Regions from separate parts of the Brevibacillus sp. 7WMA2 genome, predicted to be linked through region 2. Evidence: predicted binding sites of a transcription regulator. Region 2 holds the regulator's gene; the other holds the start of a gene.

Region 1 (11,675 bases), 650 kb from region 2:
TTCTTTTCATGGGATATAAAATCCGGTCTGGATGATACACCCGCTCTAAATAATTATTTACCTTGATGCACAGAAAGCCTTTGGTTACCGGGTGTTCTTTGTTACCGCGAATTTTCACTGCTTTTCCTGATTCATCGACAGTCACTGTCATACTACAGGTGTCCCAGCAATCGTGGGGGCAGATATTGGTATGCTCTTTTGTCATGGCTTCTCTCCTCCTTACTCTTTCTCTTTTCGACTATTTTTCATCTTATTTACAGACTTTTGTATCTATACTATAATGATTGAACAATCTTTCCCATTCAAAAATTAACCTTTACAAATAATAAAAAGGATATAAAAATCAGGCTATAGTGCTCCTTCCTTCTACGACAAATGGATATTAGGGGCACTGCTCTCCTGATTTTTTTTACTATGCCAATGAAAAATTCTATCTATCTAAGACGCAAAGGTAAGCTACTTGTACAGACAGGAATCAGTCATTTACCTCTTCCTTACCTAGCTACTGCCTTAAAAAACCTGGAGCATCTTGGCTTCACCTTTTCCCACCGATTGATGGAACGGTTGCAAACCCTATCTGTCGAAGAATTTACTACATTCTTTCAGCAGCTAGAAAAGGACGTAAAGCAACTGGTCGGAGCTCATGTACGATATCGTCCGATGTATCAAAATTTCCCCCAGCAACTAATGGAAGCAAGCCAAGCAAGCTTATATGTGAACGCCATTATTCACTATCTCACCCTTTCTCTTCCGATTGATGAAGTAAAGAAACGACTTCCACTGCTTGATCAACATCAGTTAACTGTCATTGAACTTGGAAATGAAGAGGAATTAGAGCAAATCTTCTGGAATCTCGTCCAGTCCAAAACCTCCCTTTCCGAAACCGACAAGGATGACCTCAGCTTCTTTATACAAGAATATCAGGTTTTAGATAAACTTGTGCAGTTAGATATTCCATTAAAAGAAAATATTGCGCTGCTCACAGGCTTACTATTCTCATCCAGTAAACTATCACCTGCCTTTTTTTTCAAACATATCAAGACAGCAATAGATGTTTTACGAGTAGCTACAGCCTTATCTGGCGGTGATATCAGTCTATCCAACGCTACGCCCTTTCGTAAATTTACACGTGCCCAAAGACGTTTTATCTTGGGGCTATTAGAGAATTGTCATGCCCTCGAAGAAGATATGCTGCGCTATAAAAACCGTTGGATTCGATTAGGGGAAATTTTACACCCTACGGAATACAAGCTACGTTTCCCACGGTGCGCCGATGCTTTTTATCTGATTCGTAACAATCAAAAAATCGAAACATTCAACAGTAAAGTAGAGGAAGCTCTATTACATCGACGGCTATCAGAAGCAATCGAGCTACTTTCCACTAGACCGGGCGAGCTGGCACGTCGTCTTGATCACATCATACGTCTCAGTGTGGATTGGCAGCCAATCACCCATGCTTTTGAAAAGATAGTTGATCAGGTTTCTTCACCTGTATTGCTACAGGTGATGACACATTTTGCGAACCGTCACATTCCGCAAGCCGTCCGTACATTTTTCCCGAAAGGAAATGTAGCCAAAGTTCAAGTGAGTGCTGACACGCTGGCTCCTCTTCCTAAGGAAATCGGTGATTCAATCATATCCATCTGTCAAAAGGAACTCATGCAGCGTTTTTCCCAATTGCCGCCGCTGGGCTATGTATATGTCGATGAACAATTGCGCAATTACAATGTCCCCTTCTCCCAACGCTCAGCTCAGAAGGCGCTCCGTACGATTACGCGAGGTTCTAAGCTTGATTTACCAGCTGGAAATACCATCCGCTTTTTTACCTGGTGGCGAGAAGGTATCGTGAACCAAGTTCCGACAGATCGAGTGGATGTTGATTTATCTGCTGTGATGTATGACCACAACTGGAATGATTTAGAACACATTTCCTATACGAATCTAGTCTCATCTTCCTTTAAGGCCTACCATAGTGGTGATATTACTACTGCTCCACAAGGTGCCTGCGAGTTCATTGATATCGATTTAGCTGCTGCGGCAAAAGCAGGGGCTCGTTATCTTTCCATGTCTTTGCATTCCTTTACCAGTCATCCTTATTGTGATCTCCCTGAATGCTTTGCTGGCTGGATGATGCGACAGCACCCTAATTCTGGTGAAATCTTCGAACCGGCTACCGTACAAAATAAAATCGACATCACTGCTGATACAACGATTTGTATTCCCGTTATGATTGATATAGAGGCTCGTCAGGTCATCTGGACCGATTTAGCTCTTACTTTTGAACCTACCTATGCCAATAACGTTGAACATAATCGAAACAGCATGCAGCTCATGGGAAAAGCCATGACAAATCTGATTAAACCAAATTTATACGACCTGTTTGTATTACACGCCTTAGCCAGAGGAACGCTTGTTGATAATCCTGATCGTGCCCAATCCGTCTTTTCTGTAAATAGTGGGATAACACCCTATGACACCGAAAAAATCATGTCTGATTATTTATAGCACATGCATTCTGATGTCTAGTCACAGGACCGTCATTTGACACATACGATATATTGATGTATTTTGTAATTCGTAGACTATATATAGTGTATTTAACCACATTACAGAAGCATTTTCTCTTAATTGATGAGGGGATGCTTCTTACATTTTGAATTCATGTGCACTACCTTCTACCATTACCAAGCTTATTTTTACCTTTCACATCAGGTTTTTCACATTACAGGAGGCTTTTTTCATGCTAATAATGAAACGCGATGGTCGTCAAGAAATCTTTCAGCCAGAAAAGATAATCACAACAATTACTCAGGCATGCTTGCCCACGACAGGTACAGTAAACGTGGCCCTTAGTAAGGAGATTGCCCATTGTATTGAGGAACATCTTACACAGCAACCACGCATGCAACCGCTAACCGCAGAGCGGGAGCTTCCCTACATAAATCCAATATCTACACAGACGATACACGAGTTAATTATTGCACAGTTATGTGAAAAAGATCACAACGATGTTGCTGATTCCTTTTCTGCCTACCGTCAACAACGTGATCGCCTTCGTCTGAAGCAAAGCGAGCTATACAGCATTAGTGAGGCTGTCATCGGCCTACAGGATATGGACTTACTTCGAGAAAATGCAAATGTTAACGGAGAATCGTTCAGCGGGAAAATGAGTAAAATGGGCTCTGAATATGCGAAATGGCATGTGAAACAATATGTTTTACCAAGCAAGCTCCGTGAAGCAATCGATCATAATTATGTCTACGTGCATGATTTGGATCAGTATGCAATCGGTACAACTAACTGCATTTTCATTCCTTTTGACCGCTTACTAGCTGAAGGCTTTAATACTGGAAACGGGTCAGTTCGCACCCCACAAAGCATTATGACGGCAATGGCTCTAGTCGCGATTATCTTTCAATCGCAGCAAAATAGCCAATTCGGCGGTGTTTCTGCTAACAAGATTGACTGGGATCTAGCTCCTTACGTCCGGAAATCCTTCGTCAAGCATCTGAAAAAAGGACTTCATTATTTTAACGAGGGTTCCGAGCTAGCTTTATCTGATGATCTACTTTATATGGATAACGAAAAACTAAAGCAGGATTTTCCCAAAAGCTTTACTTATGCCTTTGAAGAGACTGTCGCAGAGACCTATCAGGCCGCGGAATCTCTCATCCATAATCTAAATACGATGAGTAGCCGAGCTGGGGGTCAAATTCCTTTTACCTCGCTTAATTATGGTATGTGTACTTCTACGGAAGGACGTCTGGTCTCACATGCGCTATTACAGGCAACAAGTAATGGGTTAGGAAATGGAGAAACCCCTATTTTCCCGCAGCATATTTTTCAATGTAAAACAGGGATTAATCAATCTGAGGGCGATCCCAACTATGATTTGTTCCAAGAAGCAATCGAATGCTCCAGTAAGCGCCTTTATCCGAATTTCGTCAATGTAGACGCTACGTTTAATCTCATCTACTACCGTGAGGATGATCCGAACACCATTATCGCTACAATGGGCTGCCGGACAAGATCAATATCAGATCGTTTTGGACGGAATTATAGTAGCGGAAAGGGAAATCTCTCGTTTAATACGATCAATCTTGTAAAATTGGGAATCGAATATGGGATTTGTCAAAACCAACGTGATCAGGCAGACATCACCGGCTTCTATAACGCCTTACAAAGCTATATGGATGTAGCTATCAGCGGTTTGATTCATCGTTTTGGCATCCAAGCTAAACAGCCGGCCAAAGCTTCGGATTTCATGATGCGCGAGGGTGTCTGGGAGGGCGGTAAAGAATTGCGTCCTGATGATGAGGTAGCTGATTTAATTAAGCATGGCAGCCTAGCTGTCGGCTTTATCGGACTAGCGGAATGCATGTATGCTCTTTATGGCAAGCACCACGGAGAAGATACAGAGGTATATCAGCGTGCGCTCTCTGTTATTTCCTTCATGCGCCAATACTGCGATGACATGAGCGAAACATATAATCTCAACATTACCTTATTTGCTACTCCTGCTGAAGGTTTATCGGGCAAATTTACAAAAGCTGATCAAAAAAACTATGGAAAGCTTGCAGGAATTACTGACCGTGAATATTATACGAATTCCTTTCACATTCCTGTTTACTATTCGCTATCCGCTTCCCAAAAAATTAAGCTTGAAGCACCTTTTCACGAGCTATGCAACGCCGGGGCGATTACTTATATTGAGCTAGATGGAAATGCCCGACAAAACACAGTAGCTTTCCAACAGATTGTTCAGTACGCATTAAGAAGCAACGTAGGTTATTTCTCTATTAATCATCCATTGGATCGTTGCCCAAGCTGCGGTTATGAAGGGATTATCGGCACGCAATGCCCAAACTGTGGAAGTACGGAAGACTCCGTTCATTTCCAACGTTTACGACGTGTAACAGGTTATATTACAGGCGATTATACACAACGTTTTAATTCTGCAAAACAAGCGGAGGTTCTGGATCGGGTGAAGCACCAGTGAGTCAATCCATGCATATCTGCGAATATCGAAGGGAAAGTATTAACGAAGGCATTGGGTTACGTGCGGTCGTGTTTATAAGCGGCTGCCGTCACGCATGCCAGGGTTGTTTTAATCCAGAATCGTGGGATTTCAGCTATGGACAACCTTTTACACGAGCGTACCAGCAAGAGGTGATTCAGGAAATTTCCGATAATCCATTATTACATGGTCTGACCTTATGTGGAGGAGACCCATTTTTCTCCGCCACTGCCTGCGCCGCCTTTATCACTAGCTTTCGCCAAGCTTGTCTGGATAAAACAGTCTGGGCATATACTGGATTTACTTTTGAAGCATTACTCCTGCTAGATGAACAACGTAAGCTATTGGAGCTATGTGATGTCATTATTGACGGTAAATTTAAAGCGGAACAAAAAGACACCTCCCTGCGGTTTCGCGGAAGTCGTAATCAGCGCATCATTGATGTGAGGAAAAGTCTTGCAATAGGCTCCGTTATCGAATGGACGGAATAGCAATATTTAAATCTGTACCTTTTGCCTCCTCAGTATTATTCTGATAGAAAGCTATTGTAATAATCTACCAAGGAGGTAACTATGTATGGCTATATATACCATCCAGCCAAAGCGCTCGACTCTGCATGGCTCCTTTAGCAGAGAAGCTTCCCCTATCCTGACAATACAATCTGGTGACACTGTTCGTTTTGAGACGCTTGATGCGGATTGGAACGTAGGCCCGGAACAAGCAAACGGCAGAAGAGTAGAATTTTGTACGCGAAAGCACCCTCAGGATAGCGGACATGCCCTGATTGGTCCCTTATACATTGCCGATGCCAAGGCTGGACAAAGCTTAGCAATACATATTAATGAATTACGTGTAGGCACATGGGGCTGGAGTCAGGGTGGCGGATTTGCCAGCACCGTAAATAACCGTCTGGGAATGCAGGAAAAGCAAGGATATCCTTTAATCTGGGAGTTAGATGCGACGAACATGATCGGAACCAGCGATAAAGGGCATAAAATTCGCCTTCATCCATTTATGGGAGTAATGGGCATGCCGCCAGACGAACCAGGTATTCATTCTACTATTCCTCCTCGCTACTGTGGCGGCAACATAGATTGTAAAGAGCTAATCCCCGGGAGTACGCTCTATTTACCCATCCCTGTAGATGGCGGGCTCTTTTCCGTAGGAGATGGACACGCCGTCCAAGGCGACGGGGAAGTATCTGGACTTGCCATAGAATGTCCAATGGAGTTGGTTGACCTCACTTTTACAGTAGAAGATCGGGCGCTGTCTTTCCCACGAGCACAAACACCAACTAGTAAAATCACATTTGGAGTCCATAAGAATTTGCACGAAGCCTCTATGATCGCATTAGAGGGCATGATTGATTGGATGCAGGAGCTGTATGGCTATGAACGAAAAGAAGCCTTAAATCTAGCCAGCCTGCTTGTTGATTTACGCATAACCCAGTTGGTTAACGATGTTGTGGGTGTTCATGCAGTGCTAGACGAGGATAAACTTATCATATAAATAAAGAATCGAAGGGTGCATGAACGAAATCATCTCTGCTGCTCTCGATAAATAAAGGGTGCCAACTGGAATAGTTAGCACCCTTTTCCCTTTTTATACGATGAACAAAAATCTTCTCCAGCTATCAAGAAAGCTTCCTATCCTCTCTACTATAGCTAATAAGAAACCCCGCTCTGTCCACACAACAACAATCTTTTACCTGCTACTTACGCATTTTGTTTACTCCCACTAGAATTACTCAAAAACGCCTTCATCATCATAGGTGTCACAATTGTCGTAATCAATACTACAACTACAATAACCGCAAACATATTGCTACTTAGCATTTGAGATTCAAGCCCCATTGCTGCGATGATAAGTGCTACTTCCCCCCGTGATACCATAGCTGCACCAACACCAAGGGAGCTTCTCCACTTAAAGCCTGCTAATCTGGCTCCGATCGCAGAGCCGATGAGCTTTGTTAGGATCGCTACCACACTCAAACCTAGGATTAGCCAGATGTTCTGTGTGATTCCCATAAATTGAGCCGTTACCCCAATCGAGGTAAAAAATACAGGAACGAAAATCGAGTAACTGATCGTTTCTACCTTTTCGAACACTTCATGCTTATGTTTCGTTAAACTAATAGCAACACCTGCAATATAAGCACCGATAATACCAGCAACACCTGCATACTCAGCTACGTAAGCATACACGAAACAAATGATGAGACCTGCTGAAATCACGGCTTCTGATACACGAAGCGGAGCAAATTTGTTTAACACCCATGGAACCACTTTCCATGCGAAAAGGATAGCTATGGCAAAGAATGCTATCTTTTTCAAGACTACTTCTCCCAAATTGATGTCTCCACCAGCAAAGCTCATAACAAAAGCCAGAGCAATAATAACAAGTACGTCATCAATGACAGCAGCTCCTAGAATCGTTGTTCCTTCTCGTGACTTTAATTTCCCCATTTCTTTCAATGTCTGAACGGAAATACTCACGCTTGTTGCAGAAAGTAACAGACCGAGGAAAATAGATTCAATTGTAGATAGCTGTAAGTAAATACCCACTAGATAGCCACATGCGAAAGGAAAAATAATTCCGGCAACACCTACGAATGCTGAGGCCTTACCAGTACGTTTGAATTCCTCTGTATCGGTTTCAAGTCCGGCAATAAACATCAATAAGATAACACCTATTTGACTCAATTCCTGAAGAATGTCTGTATTCGTCACTACTCCAAGTACAGTCGGCCCTAATACGATACCAATAAGGAGCTTTCCTAATACAGAGGGCTGACCTAATTTAGCACTGATATCTCCAGCGATTTTTGAAGCTAGCAAGATGATTGCTAATTGAAAAACAAGCATAGTTCTCCACCTCTTTTATGTTTATATCTTGAGCACACGAAGGGAAAAAAATACAAAAGGAGCCCATCGACCGTAGCTAAAAAAAGACATAGCAAAGCTGCGGTGGCAGGCTCCTCCAAAAAACAGATATGCTGTTTTATGTAACACATTTTTGTTTCCCGATTGAGGTATACGAATTATCTCAAAAAAGGTTTCAAAATTAACTGCATTCCCAAAATGTAAAATATGTTTTATTTTAGCTATCAATCTTCGAATCAGAGCACATCTTTACACTTTACAAAAAGAAAAAACCTGACAAAATACAGGAGCTTCAGCCTGAGTTCTGCCCGGTTCTTGGTTCGATTTTTATTCTATTCATGAATGGAGACTGACGTCCTCTGTTCTTTTAAGCGGGTTCCCCCAACATAAAAGATAATGCTAATAAGAGATAAAAGTGCTAAAAATAGGAACATCGTCAATCCATTAAAATGTGACAGAATCATACCTGACACTCCCGGTCCGATAAAGGAGCCTAGTGTGGTAAAGCTAACTGCTCCAAAATAAGTTCCGCGAATATGATCAGGCGTAATCTCATCAATGATCGCATATTCAGCAGGTATCAAGAATATTTCACCTATAGTAAAAATGATCATTGAAATTAAAAATGATGTAAGGCTTAGCGAGAAAGCAAAACCAATGATGCCCGCACAAAATAGGGAAGTTCCAATCACAATCGATTGCAAGGAGGTTCTTTTTTCCATAAGACGCAAAATAGGGACACTCAACATAATGATAACAATCGCATGGGCGGACCATAAGACTCCTAAGAATGTAATGGCACTCTTTAGATCCGCGTAAAAATATTGAGAAAGAGTCACGGAAAATTGTCCATGAACGGTGGTCGCTAACAATCCTCCCAGAAGGAATAAAAACAAAATTTTATCTCTACCCAATGCTTTCATCGATGCTCGAAAGGTCACCTTCTCTTGCTGTGCTGAAATAGAAGTAACCTTATATTTTGCAAACCATAGATGCAATAGCAAACCATAGAATAGAAAAACAGCACAAGAAACATAGAAGGGAAGCGTGCTAGTTGCTTGTAAGCCGAGGAATGTACCTACTATGGGCCCAATAGCTAATCCCAGATTCCCACAAAAGTATTTCATTGAAAAGGCGCGAAGCCTTTTCCCACTCTCGGTAAGGTCAGCTATTAATGCCTTCGAACAAGGCTCAAAAAACGACAGCGTAAAACCTCTACCTATTGTCACTAGCATCAGTATGGCAGGAATTTCATGGAGTGTTAATCCAATTAACATGATCGCTGAGAGAATAAGGGATGCCATCATGACCTTTTTCCTTCCAATTAAATCTGACAAACTTCCTCCTAAAAATCCACCAAACATCGCTGCCAATGAACTAGAACCGATCAAAAAACCGATCTGAGTAATAGAAAGATTAGTATGTTCGCCTAAGTAAATGGCAAAATAGGGAATAATCATCCCGTTTCCAACGTTCATTAATACGGAGCCAATTAAAATGAGCTTTACAACAGGGTGGAACTCCTTCCATGCTTGTAGCATTACTCATTCTCCTTTATATAGGAAAGCAATCTATCCTGCATAGTCGTAATCTGCTGGATACGAAGACTATAGTTAATGACTCTCTCACTTGAATGGTGGGCACGAATCAGACCGGCGCACCGAAGCAAGCTTAGATGATAATGAAGATTACTTTTTGCTAATTGCGTTATTTCAGTTAGCTCCTTAAATGTTCGAGGCTTCGCATACAGACTTTTTAAAATAAGAATCCGGTTCTCATCAGACAAGCTATTAAACATTGTAATTGTTCTTCTGGAGATATAGGGCGAGTTCCCTTGCAGCTCTATTGGATAGAGGCAGGTTACAAATCCTTTATAATAATCGACCACACTCAAAGGTGCGTAATGATATTGAGGAACCAGCAATAGCTTTTGAATCTGTTCTGATTCTATTCGTATGCCATTCGTGCTGTATTCCACAATATCAACAGGGTCCATCTTCTGTATGAGTTCCCTTTTTTCATTTGCATCATTTTCAAGCGCTTCTACTATAGAAGGGTCGATATGCTTGAAATATTGCTCATTCCATTCAGTAAAGAGATACACAAAATGCTGATGTAAATCAATCATATCCATAGGAATGACATCTACCCACGGTCGCATACAATCATACATTTCAACTGTAGACAGCTGTTCAAACCACTTAATAAAATTCTCTGGCGTCCGTTCCCCTGGACATTTATGTATCAGCAGGCTAAACCGATGAAGAATCTCCATTCGCTTATCTCTTAATGCTTCCTTAAAGGTAGACTGTAGCTTTTGGTCTACCTCCTTCTTCCAATCAGAACCTAAGTCATATATCTTTAACCGATCCTTATTTACGTAATAATACAGACTTGTAACAAACTCATATACAGGTGAATAGTCCACTTCCAATTTGTACATGCTGTCCTCATCCCTTTAGTTCTAATTTTTTAGAACAAATTTAGTTATAATTTTATAGAACAGATTGCAAGTTGTCAATATTTTAAAAAATGATGTATTTGTGTAGAGCTTCTATACCAGACAAAGGAGACACAATTGCTTCGTTCCCATGAAAAATATAAAGCAACCCTCTACTAGATAGAGATAATCTAATAGAGGGCTGTTATATGAACCATATTTACTGTTTTTCATGACCATGGAGATTACGCAGTAACCGACAAGCTCCAGAATTGGCCTTTCATATTGATTTTACCTGTCACTGTTGGAGCGCCCTTCTTATGAAAGATGACCGTATCCCGATCACGTTTCATGGAGTATCCTTGTATATTAATTCCGAATACCTGCTTTACTTCTACACTCGCATTCATACTTATTTGCTTATTTGATATTTTTTTACACTTCTTCTCGGTTTCCGGCGTAATCGTAGGCATTAGATCCAAGGAGGAAACATGAACTACTTTACCTGTGTTGGTATCTATCTCTATCATAGAAGTCGTTCTCTGAAAGGACAGGGTATCATTTTTACCATTTATACTCCGATATACACGAATCCACTGCTGGGACATAGCATTCCTTGTACCTGAATAATTTTTCATTGCCTGTTGGGCAGCCTTCACCATTTTAGGGTTCACCTGTTTCAAGTCATATTGGATCGTAATGCTTGCCAATGTGTCATTTTCATAAGTAACGTTGATATCATTTCCCTCGATCGACGTCATTACTCCATTAGAAGGCAGATTGCCCATGACTCGGCTAACCTTATGAAACGCAATCGCGCGTTTAGGCTCCGCTTTTTTCAATTCAGCAAGAGCCTTATTCTTATAGGAAGGGCTCATTGCATCTAGTTCTTTAACAGTTAGATAGAGGATGGCACTATAGATTTTGCCTGTTTTTTGATTAAAAACAACCTGACCTTTTGCTTTGCCAGACTTGGGATAGATAAAGATCAGTCCATCAACTCCATCCTCTACACCGTATAATTCAACATCTTTTCCAGCTAGTTTTTTCATTGCATTCTTAGCCAATCCAACTGTCTTCGCATCCAAATTAGCGATCGTCTTCTTATATCTTTGCTCTTGTGCCATCACCGATAATCCTGCTTCAACAGTCAAAGCAGGCATTGATGCCACTAGCATCCCAGAGATAGTCAAAGCAGTGACGATTGTTTTATAGGATTTCATTTTTGTCTTCCCCCAAGTTGATGTTCCTTCGTATGAGATGTTATTTGTAGCCTAAATTGTTTTTGGAATTTCTGGCTATTGTAAGGTTAGTTCCTTTTTCCATTCAAGCTGAT
Region 2 (11,675 bases):
GCTATTAAATCAGGAATTTATGGTGGGCTTGGGGAATATCTATGTGGACGAGGCTCTTTTCCGAGCAAATATACATCCAGAACGGGTAGCTAATACATTGACAAATCAGCAAATAGAGATTTTGCATACAAGTATTGTACAGACCCTACAAGAAGCGATTGATGCTGGAGGAAGCTCTATTAAATCCTATGTAAATGGACAAGGTGAAATGGGGATGTTCCAACAAGTATTAAAGGTGTACGGGAAAAAAGGAGAACTGTGTCCAAGCTGCTCCACAGAGATTGTGAAAATTGTTGTAGGAGGACGCGGAACGCACTTTTGCCCATCCTGTCAAAAATAGACCGCTAATCGGGAAGGAGGAGATAGCGTGATTTTGGGTCTAACAGGAGGAATTGCGAGCGGAAAAAGTACTGTTGCAGCCATGCTGCGTGAACGGGGAGTCACCGTTATCGACGCGGATCTTATTGCCCGAGAAGTGGTAGAGGTGGGCAAACCGGCCTACAATGGGATTGTCAAGTACTTTGGTACGAGTGTATTGGATGAGACAGGTGCCTTAAATCGTGCAGTGCTAGGGGAAATGATCTTTAGTGATAGAGAAAAACGAATGGTTTTAAATGAAATCGTTCATCCAGAAGTACGCAAGGAAATGCGTCTGCAAGCTACTCTAGCTCAGGAACGCGGGGAACGGCTTGTCTTTATGGACATCCCGTTATTGTATGAAAGCAAGCTTACCTATATGGTAGACAGAGTTGTGGTTGTTTACGTACCAGAATCCGTACAGTTTATACGGTTAATGGAGCGGGATGAATTTGATGAGGAGCAGGCGAAAAAGCGTTTGCGAGCCCAAATGAATATTGAAGAAAAGCGTAAATTAGCTAATTATGTAATCGATAACCAAGGTAGCCGCTCAGACACTCAGAAGCAGGTGGATGATTTGGTAACTAGCTTGCTTGCGGAGATAATCCCATGAAAACGCTACGCTCTGCTATTCTCTTGTTTTCCGTTTTGATTATCATCTATCTGCTGCTAAACTCCTCCTTTGTTTGGAAACTAATGTACCCGATCAAATATGAGGAACAAATTCGGTTAGTGAGTAAGAAATACGAAGTAAATCCATACCTTGTGCTTGCTGTCATTCGGTCCGAATCTAAATTTAAGCCAGATTTGGTTTCGAAAAAAGGAGCAGTCGGCTTAATGCAATTGATGCCAAACACAGCAGAATGGATACAGTCTCAGGGGAAGCTAGAGATGCTGTATCCTGCTGATTTGGAACATCCTGCAACTAACATTAATTTAGGTACCTGGTATCTAGCTTATTTGTTACAAATGTTTAAAGGGAATGAAGTACTTGCATTGGCTGCTTATAATGCAGGACAAGGAAATGTGAAAAATTGGTTGCATAATAAGCAATGGGAAGGGACTCGTGAAACGATCTCCAATATCCCGTTTGGGGAGACCCGTCATTATGTCCAACGTGTTTTATATTACGAAGATCGTTATAAAGAGGTATACGAAAATAGCTTTCCTAATCTTGCTCCCTGATGGTAATCTGTCAGGGAGCTTTTTACCACATTATCAGCTAGTGAAAAAAAGAATCTAGCGAAACAACTTTTTGCTAAAACGAATCCTCTTATTCCTCAAACAGTAGATTAATAGGCTCCTCAGGCAATTCAGGCGCGGTCTCTAGGTGCGTTACGGGTGTTTTTACATCTACTTCCTCAAAACGAAGACTATCCACCCAAATCTGACCACCGCCCTGTAGGAATGCGCCAAATGCAATCGCTTCACTATGAGCAGGGACATCCAATACGATGCGATACATATTCCATTCCGTGGTCCCTTGAATAGGACGATTACTCATATTATCAAACTGTAATATCTCTTCCTCACTTCCATCCACTCTCATCCAAAAGCCTGCCGAGCCTGTCACTGACTTTGTTTGAATAAATCCTGTTAATTGCATGCGCTTACCTAGGTATTTGTGTGCCTGAAACATCTGCATCATCGTGCCAAATCCCTCTGGATGAGGTTGTTTCGAACGAAGATAGCCAGAACATGTACCGTGGTGAATGCTATTATAGTCCACCCCCATCTCATAGGCTCCAGGATTGGTACCTTGTAGCATCCAGCCTGTGGGTTTTAGATCGGTAGAGATTGAATTCATAGAAAGCTCCTCCTGTTTGAATAAAAGTGTTTGCATATAGCGGCGATAGATGGCAGGTGGCATAAGGTATTCCTTTTTAAAGGCGCGAGTAAATGATTCCTGTGATTCAAAGCCTAGTGTAACTGCAATATCTAAAATGCCTAGAGTAGAGGAACAAAGCAGAGAAACTGCCTTTGCTAAACGGCGTTTTTTTATGTACTCGTAGGGGGGAAATCCTACGTGTTTAAGAAATAAAGCATGAAAATGAGCGATTGAATACCCAGCTTGTCGAGCCAAATCGGAAACAGTGATTTCATCAAATAATTGTTCCTCTATACAGTGAAGAGATTGAATGATTGCCAGTTCTTGTTCATTCATCTGGAATGCTTCTCCCCTCCAAGTTTTCTGTTTGATATGTAAAGCTTACCAAAACATAGCAACGGTCTTTTGATCAAATCTCTGGATATTGCTTTGCCTGATCACGGGCATCATTCTTTTTGGAAAATCTAATTATTACTGCTTGGGCAGATCATGTAGCAAACTGCCCAAATTTGCTGTTTTTAAGTAAAACACATTGTCAAATATGACATACTTAATATATTATTAATAGTGATTAGAGTAACTTATTTCAGGGAGGGTCAACATAAAATGACAATTAAAATCGGGATAAATGGGTTTGGACGTATTGGGCGCATGGTTTTTCGCAAAGCGATCCAAGATCCATCCATCGAGGTTGTGGCTATTAACGCTAGCTATCCTCCTGAAACCCTAGCTCATTTATTAAAATATGATTCCGTTCATGGGACCTTAGCCCATGACGTTACTGTAGATGGCAATTGCATTGTAATTAATGGAAAAAACACACAGGTGTTATCCGATCGCGATCCTTTGAACCTACCATGGGGGAAGCTTGGGGTTGAAGTGGTTGTGGAAGCGACTGGGAAGTTCACAGATCGTAGTGGTGCCGAGAAGCATATAAAAAGCGGTGCTAAAAAAGTAGTTATTACTGCACCTGGTAAAGAAGAGGACGCGACCATTGTTATGGGTGTCAATGATGATCAATACGATCATGAGCATCACCATGTTGTTTCGAATGCTTCTTGCACGACCAATTGTCTTGCACCTGTAGCTAAGGTGCTGCATGAAGCTTTTCAGATTCAATCCGGGCTTATGACTACGATTCATTCCTACACGAACGATCAGGTTAATCTGGATAATCCCCATAAGGATTTACGCCGCGCGCGTGCTTGTGGCCAATCGATTATTCCAACGACAACAGGAGCAGCCAGAGCGGTAGGTAAAGTATTGCCAGAATTAAATGGCAAACTGAATGGTTTTGCTTTACGTGTACCTACTCCAAATGTTTCTGTGGTCGATTTGGTTGTACAAATCTCTAAAAATGTCACTGCACAAGAGGTCAATCGGGTGCTGCGCGAAGCAAGCGAAGGGCCTTTAAAAGGCTATTTAGGCTATACGGATGCACCTCTTGTTTCTACTGACTTTAATGGTAATGAAAATTCCTCAATCGTGGATGGTCTGTCCACTATGGTGATGAGTGATAAGCATGTAAAGGTCATTGCTTGGTACGATAATGAATGGGGATATTCCTGCCGAGTTCTTGATTTGGTAAAGCATGTGTCAGAGCATGTAAATCAATCGAAACGGATTTTAACAGGCAGTACACACGGATAAATTGGCTTCATTTGGCATTTTAATTCTGAAAAATAATTGTTATTTGAATTTATGAAAAAAGCTGATTTCATAAGTGCTGAAATCGGCTTTTTTATTTTTTAACCCAAAAATCTTGCATAATCATTCCAGTAATGGATTTTATATCATTCGTTTATCTAGTTTCATGTAAAATATTGCTATAATTAATATGATTGGAAAGGCAGTGTACAAGAAGAGGAGGAATGAGATGAACAGGTTATCATTGCGTAAGTGGATAGCTGTAGGTAGCGGATGTGTGCTGGCGGCTGGTATGTTAGTAGCTCCATTTGAGATGTCAGGAAGCGCTTCTGTATTGTATGCACAGGAGAAGAAGGGAGCTTATGATAAGCTATTAACACAAAAAGAAGTGGAAGAGCGTGTACGGCAATGGATTACCATTCCTGCGGATTACAAACTAAGAAATTCCCGATTAGAAATAGATGACGAGAGAACAGGCTCTCCATACTGGTCGATAAGCTGGGAGACAAGTGATAAAAAAAGCAACAAATATATTCATGCATCAGTTAATGCTCAAACAGGAGAATTGATTGATTTCTATAAATATACACGCAACAATAAAACGGTGAAAAAGGCGGTTAGTGAGAAAGAAGCGGAAAAAACGGCATGGGCTTTTATTGAAAAGGTAGCTAAATCAAAAAAAGATTCTTTGAGTAAAGCAAATGAATTTGTCCCATTGACGAATAACAATCATTATACATTTGTCCATACCCGTATGTCTGACGAAATTCCATTCCTTGAAAATGGAGTAACGATTAAGGTTGATGCTGATGGTGAAATTACGTCCTATCATCTTACGTGGGATGACAGAAAAATTCCCTCTCCTAAGGCGGCCATTTCCCTAGAACAAGTGGAGAAAACACTAAAGGGACTACTAGATCCACAGGTACGATACATGAGATCAGATAGGTATAAAAACAGGAACAGCGGGGATGTAACGTATACTCCTGTTTATATATATGGCAACAATAGTGCAAAGTTTTTAGATGCAAATAGTGGAGAGGCGATCAGTCCAAATGGCCGCAAAGCGGAAACTAGCAATAAAATCACCCCATTAGGCGATAAAATTACATTTACAAAAAATCAAGCGCCTGAAAAAATCGGCAAAGACCAGGCAGAACAAATTGCAAAGAAATGGGCTGAAAAGCTAGCTAAAGGCTGGGTTTATAATGGTTCAGGTGGGACAGGCTCCAGTGCTGACGCTTCAGGTATCAAAACATTGAATTGGTCATTTCGATTTATTTCAACGAATCAAGGCTCCCCATCCAATGAGGAAGAAATAAGAATTAAGATAAATGACAAGGGCCAATTCCTGGCCTTTTCAAAACAGAACAACGAAGCATCGGAAAATACGAAAGGGAAACAAGCGATTGATAAGAAAGATGCGGAAAAGGTAGCAATAGAAATGATCAAAAGCCTTTACCCTGATCATACGGGGCAGTTGTATCTTAAAACAGGAGACGCCCCTTACATTAGAGGTGATAAGGGGCAATCTTACATTTTTACATTTGGATACTTATATAAAGATACTCCCATTGATGACCTAGACATCGAGGTAGAAGTAAATAAATTTACTAATGAAGTCACTGAAGTTTGGCTCTATCAAAGGGAAAATGGCTCCCCTTTGCGAAGTAATGATGTTTTCGAAAAAATTCAGGTATCAAAGAAAGAAGCGATAGAAAAGGAGATAAAAGAGAAAAAAGTAATACTTACTTATTATAAAGCTCCTTTCTATATGCCAGTCGCAGATGAGTCTGTAAAGGAGTCTTCTCAAGAGATTCCAATACAGCTTGTCTATCGTTATGTAGGAAATGAGAAATCTGTAAACGCAGCTACTGGTGAATTATTAGACCGATGGGGATTTAGTGATGCTGAGTCCGCTACTGATATTGAGGGACACAAAAGTGAAGAAGCCCTAGGCAATATGCTAAATAGAGGGCTGTTCTTCCTAGAGGATGGAAAGCTGGAGCCAGATAAGGAGATATCTAGGGCTCAATTTGTAGGATTGATGATTAGCGTATCAAACGAGCTGAGTCACGATTATCGATCCTATGACGATGAAAATGATGAGAAGCCTTATACGTACTCAGATGTACCTACAAATCATCCGTATTATGCTGCCATTTCTCAGGCCTCTCAATTCAAAATCATACCATCTACAGCCCGCTTTGAGCCTGATCGTGCCATTACACGTTCTGAAGCGATACAAATGTTGATGCAGACATTACAATTTGGAGCGTTACTATCCAAGTCTGATATCTTTCAATCCCCTTATCCAGATGTAACAGCAGAACAAGTACCTGCTTATACGCTAGCGCATGCTTTAGGTTATCTGAGCGCACCGAAGGGGACGAAGGTAGAGCCAAATAAAAATGTAACACGTGCAGAAGCGGCAGAGCTGATTTACCAATTTTATCAGAAATACAGACACGAATAAATCGAGGCAAAGCAAAACTCCCTCTCAGCATTTTGTAAGAGGGAGTTTTGCTGGTTGTAAATGAAATAAACTAGATGATTACAAGTCCGGTGCAATATGCTTAGATTCCATAAAAGTAAATAATGTTTCGTCTTCAAATTGAGTAATAAATAGTTTTAAATTATATTTCAAATTAACTTCGTACGGGGTAAGCAGGTCATTGCCACGTCCGTCTCGCAAAATGCGTATCGTTGGACGATGACAGCATTCTGGATCTACCTTACAGACTACGCCGCTTTCTCCATTATTGAGTACGACTCCGCTCCCAAGTGGAAAGACAGCGATATGCTTACGAAAGGCATCTACTAAATGATGATGGAACAAATAGCCGCCTGATCCAAGCAGGTATTCAAGCGCATCCTGTGGCATATAGCGTTTTCTCCAACGTCTTGGGGTAGTTAGAGAATCATACACGTCACAAATAGCTACGATTTGCGCATACTCATGGAATTTGTCCCCTTGTAGCTGTTGCGGATAACCGCTTCCATCCATTCGTTCATGATGCTGGAAAGCTACGTGAGCAGATAATAATGAAATATCGTGTTGTTTCCGAATGATATCAAAGCCAAGGCGTGTATGCTCTTTGGCCTGCTCCATTTCAGCCTCGTTCCAACGCTCGGTTTTTTCAAGCAATTCTTTTGGTAGCGCTGTTTTTCCAATGTCGTGTAACAGTGCCCCGATTCCCAAATCACGTAATTGCGTCGTGTTGTAGCCAAGCGACATCCCAACTGCTGTAGCCATGACAGCGACGTTAACGGCGTGATGATACATTGCTCCCGAGTGAGAGGAGATGTTAGCTAGATGAATCATGATATCCTTTGCACCAGATAGATCATTTAAAATCTTATGAAAGACCTGCTGGAAATGCATGCCCATGTCTTTAACAGAGACCCTACGAGCAACTTTATTCGTATTCCGTAGTTGTTGCACGGTTTTATGTATGACTTCCAAAGCATCTTGCCTTGTCTCTGGACGTATAACATCCTCTACCTCAATATCTGATGTGTGTGGGTCATCAATGTAGACGGAATCAATTCCCATGCGTTGTAGACCACTTACCAATCTTTCACTTAGCTCCATACCTGCCCCAAGCAGGACTTTCCCATCATCTGTAAAAACGGTCCTTCCCAAATTCATTCCAGGTTGAACATGTCGCAATGAGACTAGGCGCATGCAAGAACCCTCCCTTGCTGTTAGATACTATCTCATTTTAAAAAAATTATGGACAAATGGGAATAGGATATTCGCTTTTTCCTTGACTAACCTTACTGGATATGGGACTCTAAAGAAAAACTTCAATAATTTACACGCAAATTTATTGAATAAAATCAAGTCTTTCTTTTTTGGAATGATGTTGATCTAACTGAGTAATCATTTTGGAGATGATGGCTAATGCGTTGCCCATTTTGTGAATTTAATGGGACAAGGGTATTGGATTCCCGCCCATTTAATAACAACAAATCAATCAGACGCCGTCGAGAGTGCGAGGACTGCGGCAGAAGATTCACTACATTTGAAATGGTGGAAGAAACACCACTATTAATTATTAAAAAGGATGGAACAAGAGAAGAGTACAGCCGCGATAAAATTTTACGTGGGTTGATTCGTGCTTGTGAAAAGCGTCCTGTGACACTGGAGATATTAGAGAATATTGTAAATGAAATTGAACGAGAACTACGTAGTCAAGGGAAGGCTGAGGTCCCTAGCAAAGAGGTAGGGGAAATGGTCATGGAGCGCCTGTACCATGTGGATGAGGTAGCTTATGTTCGTTTTGCCTCGGTTTATCGTCAGTTTAAAGATATTAATGTATTTATGCGAGAATTGGAAGAGCTTTTAGAACAAGCGCGGAATCAGCCGCCTAAAGTGAATAAATCAGAATAAGAAGCATTTTTTTCTCTAAGCTTCCAAACCTCTCCTACGTAACATGACAGAAGAAATGATATAATAGAGAAACTATGAACGTAAGGAAGGATTTTGGTCGATGCGTGTCATGTGGAACGAACTTGCGCCCAACGATCGCTATTTAGTGAGATTCATAAGGCCGCTGAGTATGATGGAGATGGGATTCATAACCCATCTTTATTTGCCCTTGCTGGGGGTGTCATCCTATTCGTTGTATCAATTATTAATGCACGAGGTGGATGAAAAGAGTGGAGCAGCAAGCGAAGGAACGCACCGGAGTCTAATGATGATGACATCCTTGCCGTTGGATCGCTTACTGCAAGCCAGAGAACGTTTAGAAGCGATGGATTTATTAAAGGTCCGTCGTCGTGAGAATCGCGAACATGACTTTTTTTATGAGTATATTGTCTTGCCACCGCTAACTCCGGCTCAATTTTTTCAGGAAGATATTCTTCCCGTTATGCTGTTAAATCAAGTAGGAAAAGTCAAATACGAGCAGCTTCGCCGTACCTATGCTGATCAGCTATGGGGTAATCTGGCGGAGGAGTATCCGTATGAAGAAGATGTAACCAAGCGCTTCTATGAGGTATATCATAATTTGTCAGCTTCTGAGCTGGAAATTCGCCCTGGATCGGAAACGGATCGATTTTTTGCTCACATGCAAGAAAAACATCCTACAGCCTCCCTAGCTAATCATTATGAAGCGGAGCCAGACAAACAATTGGATTTATCCTTTTTGCGGGCTAGCCTCCCTAGTCATGTACAAGCCTCTAAGGTAGTAACGCAGGAAAGCATTCCGTTTTTTTATCAGTTGCTCGCTTTTTATCAAGTGGATAGCTATTTATTAAGCCAAGAGCTGCGGGATTGGAATCTTTATGATTCTCAAGGGACTCTTAGCACAGAACTATTGCGTAAACGAATACGCGAGCGATATGTAAATAACCAGCTAACTCGTGAGCGCCGTTCTTTAGCCGATGCCTATTTGGAGCATCTCGGTCCTGGGAAAATACCAGCTCCTGGAACGGAGGTTTTTCTACGAATCTGTCGAGAGCTTTCACCGCTGATTATTTTAGAGCAAGCGGTGGGAGGTAGAATTTCACGTGCGTTTTTAGAACGGGCAGAGAGCTTGGTTTTCACAGATTCAATGCCGTCAGAGGTAGTAAATGCTTTGCTCTTATATGCCATGCGTGAAACGAAAATGGAATTGCCAAAAGCTTACGTGGAAACGATTCGAGATAGCTGGAAAGCCAAAGCCATTTCTACCGTAGAGGAAGCAGTGAGGGTTATTTTGGAACGGGCAGAAGCTAAGAATCAGGCTATGGAGAATCAGACGGTTCAATCTCTAGCAGCTTCCCAAAAAGGTGGATTATCCTCTAACAGGGGCCGGCGCAGTAATTCACGAGCATTGCTACAGGATAAGCTACCTGCTGCTGTACAGCGACAGCTCGATCGTGAGGAAGCAGAGGCAGTTGATACTGATCGAAAAAAACGCGTAAAGCAAGTGAAAAAAACCATTATGGATGATCCAGAGCTTAAAGAATTATACGAATCACTACGACAGCCGATGAAGGGAGGCGAACATTAGATGGAACCTTTGCGTCAATTCATGGAGGAGTTAGCTAAGCGAACTCCACGGCATATTTTAAGTCCGGATGAACAATTGGATAAAATGATGCGCTCGTCTCTCTATCTAAAAGCCTTTCTGCAAAAGCATCCTGAATTAACTAGGGAGGATTTGTTTCGCTCCCTTTCGGCAGTGTATGAGTCGGTGAAGGAGCACTATTATTGTGAGAATTGCCCCGGACTGTCAGAATGTCCTAATTTAGTAAAGGGACATACGAATAAGCTACAGGTGCAAAACAAGCATATTGTATCCGCACTAAGCCCCTGTGATAAGCAATTATCATATGAAGAAACACAGCGTACTCGTAAAATGATGCGAAGCTACTACGTGTCTGAAGAAACACTTCAAGCTAGCTTTCATCATATGGATATGGATGATTCCAATAAAGAAGCGATTCGTCTGGCGATGCGTTTCTGCCGAGAAATGAGAGACAACAAGAAGCAGGCTGCACGAGGGCTATATGTTCACGGAGGCTTTGGGGTTGGCAAGAGTTATCTGATGGCTGCTGTCGCACGTGAACTATCAGAGAACAACATTTCATCCTTAATGGTATACGTTCCAGATTTCATTCGAGAGTTGAAAGAATCCCTCTCCGATCAATCCTATGTAGGTAAACTGGAGCTATTAAAGGAGATTCCTGTTTTGATCTTAGATGATCTAGGGGCGGAGAATGTCACTCCATGGATTCGGGATGAAGTGATTGGAGTTATTTTAAATCAGCGAATTAACAATCATCTGCCAACTTTATTTGCTTCAAACTATTCTCTTGAGGAATTGGAAGAGCATTTTGCCATGAGTAATGGCTCACGTATCGAAGTAACGAAGGCACGCCGGATTTTAGAAAGAATTCGTCATTATGTAGAAGAAGTAGTGATTGAAGGAATCAATCGTCGAAAAAGATAGCCTGTATAGAGGTATGTGTATATCAGCATTTCGTTTGACCGATCACCCAAGTATTGGACAAGCAAGTGAGTCCTTTTCTTGGGTTTTTTGCCGATCAGAGGTAGTTTTTTTGAAATAGGAGCGTAGTCGGTAGCCTTGCTGTTTATCTGAGAGTGTCCTTTTGAAAAAGACATCCAAAGCTTATAGGGAACCTTGATGGTAATATACAAAAAAAGACAGATGTTCTTCCTAGAAAAACATGGTAAGATGGTTACTTGAATATTCAGATAAAATGTTTTTAAGTTGAAAGCTTGTTATCAAAGGGTTTTAAGTGACTGATTACTATGAATTAACAGATGATATTGAAAAATGTTGTGTTTGTTGTGTGGACATTATGAGGCACATGTGGTACTTTTAAAACTAGAATAGGAAGATGATTTTGCGGCTGATACAACATTGTTATGTACATACGGAGAGGACTTTTGTTTTCTCTGGAGGGAGTGAATCATTCCGTCTTCCTTACCAACATGTAATGATAGTATCTCATTTATGTAAAGATAAAAAACCAAGATACCTATGGAGGGATAAAGGATGTCCAGCAGAGGATTGCAGGAGTTTTTACAAGAAAATTTAGCAGAGCTTAAAAGCAAAGGCCTTTATAACGTTATTGATCCTTTGGAGAGTGCCAATGGGCCTGTGATTACCATTAAGGGCAAAAACCTGGTTAACCTTTCTTCCAACAACTATCTAGGTTTGGCAACAGATCAGCGCTTGAAAGATGCAGCATACCAAGCGATCGAAAAGTATGGTGTTGGGGCAGGGGCCGTTCGTACCATTAACGGGACACTGGATATCCATATTACATTAGAAAAAACACTAGCGGAATTTAAACATACCGAGGCGGCTATTGCTTATCAGTC

Evidence for each region. Region 2 encodes NrdR, which represses ribonucleotide reductase genes. Its sites were predicted from a motif close to AACACNATATATNGTGTT; they were not measured.
Region 1: GOP56_RS17425 (anaerobic ribonucleoside triphosphate reductase) is a predicted target of NrdR. The motif match lies at 2,579-2,596, and genes of this name have one in related genera.

Annotation. Positions count from the first base shown of each region.
Region 1 covers NZ_CP048799.1:4,081,909-4,093,583, reverse strand. The annotation lists gene GOP56_RS17435 (molybdopterin-containing oxidoreductase family protein) at 1-205, opposite strand, end outside; gene GOP56_RS17430 (TerD family protein) at 421-2,505, shown strand; gene GOP56_RS17425 (anaerobic ribonucleoside triphosphate reductase) at 2,741-4,999, shown strand; gene nrdG (anaerobic ribonucleoside-triphosphate reductase activating protein) at 5,008-5,508, shown strand; gene GOP56_RS17415 (acetamidase/formamidase family protein) at 5,594-6,526, shown strand; gene GOP56_RS17410 (cation:proton antiporter) at 6,733-7,881, opposite strand; gene GOP56_RS17405 (MDR family MFS transporter) at 8,232-9,440, opposite strand; gene GOP56_RS17400 (ArsR/SmtB family transcription factor) at 9,440-10,342, opposite strand; gene GOP56_RS17395 (hypothetical protein) at 10,585-11,562, opposite strand.
Region 2 covers NZ_CP048799.1:4,736,601-4,748,275, forward strand. The annotation lists gene mutM (DNA-formamidopyrimidine glycosylase) at 1-340, shown strand, start outside; gene coaE (dephospho-CoA kinase) at 422-970, shown strand; gene GOP56_RS20610 (lytic transglycosylase domain-containing protein) at 967-1,542, shown strand; gene GOP56_RS20615 (helix-turn-helix domain-containing protein) at 1,631-2,521, opposite strand; gene GOP56_RS20620 (glyceraldehyde-3-phosphate dehydrogenase) at 2,792-3,835, shown strand; gene GOP56_RS20625 (YcdB/YcdC domain-containing protein) at 4,062-6,308, shown strand; gene GOP56_RS20630 (HD-GYP domain-containing protein) at 6,387-7,520, opposite strand; gene nrdR (transcriptional regulator NrdR) at 7,740-8,228, shown strand; gene GOP56_RS20640 (DnaD domain protein) at 8,329-9,834, shown strand; gene dnaI (primosomal protein DnaI) at 9,835-10,776, shown strand; gene GOP56_RS20650 (glycine C-acetyltransferase) at 11,347-11,675, shown strand, end outside.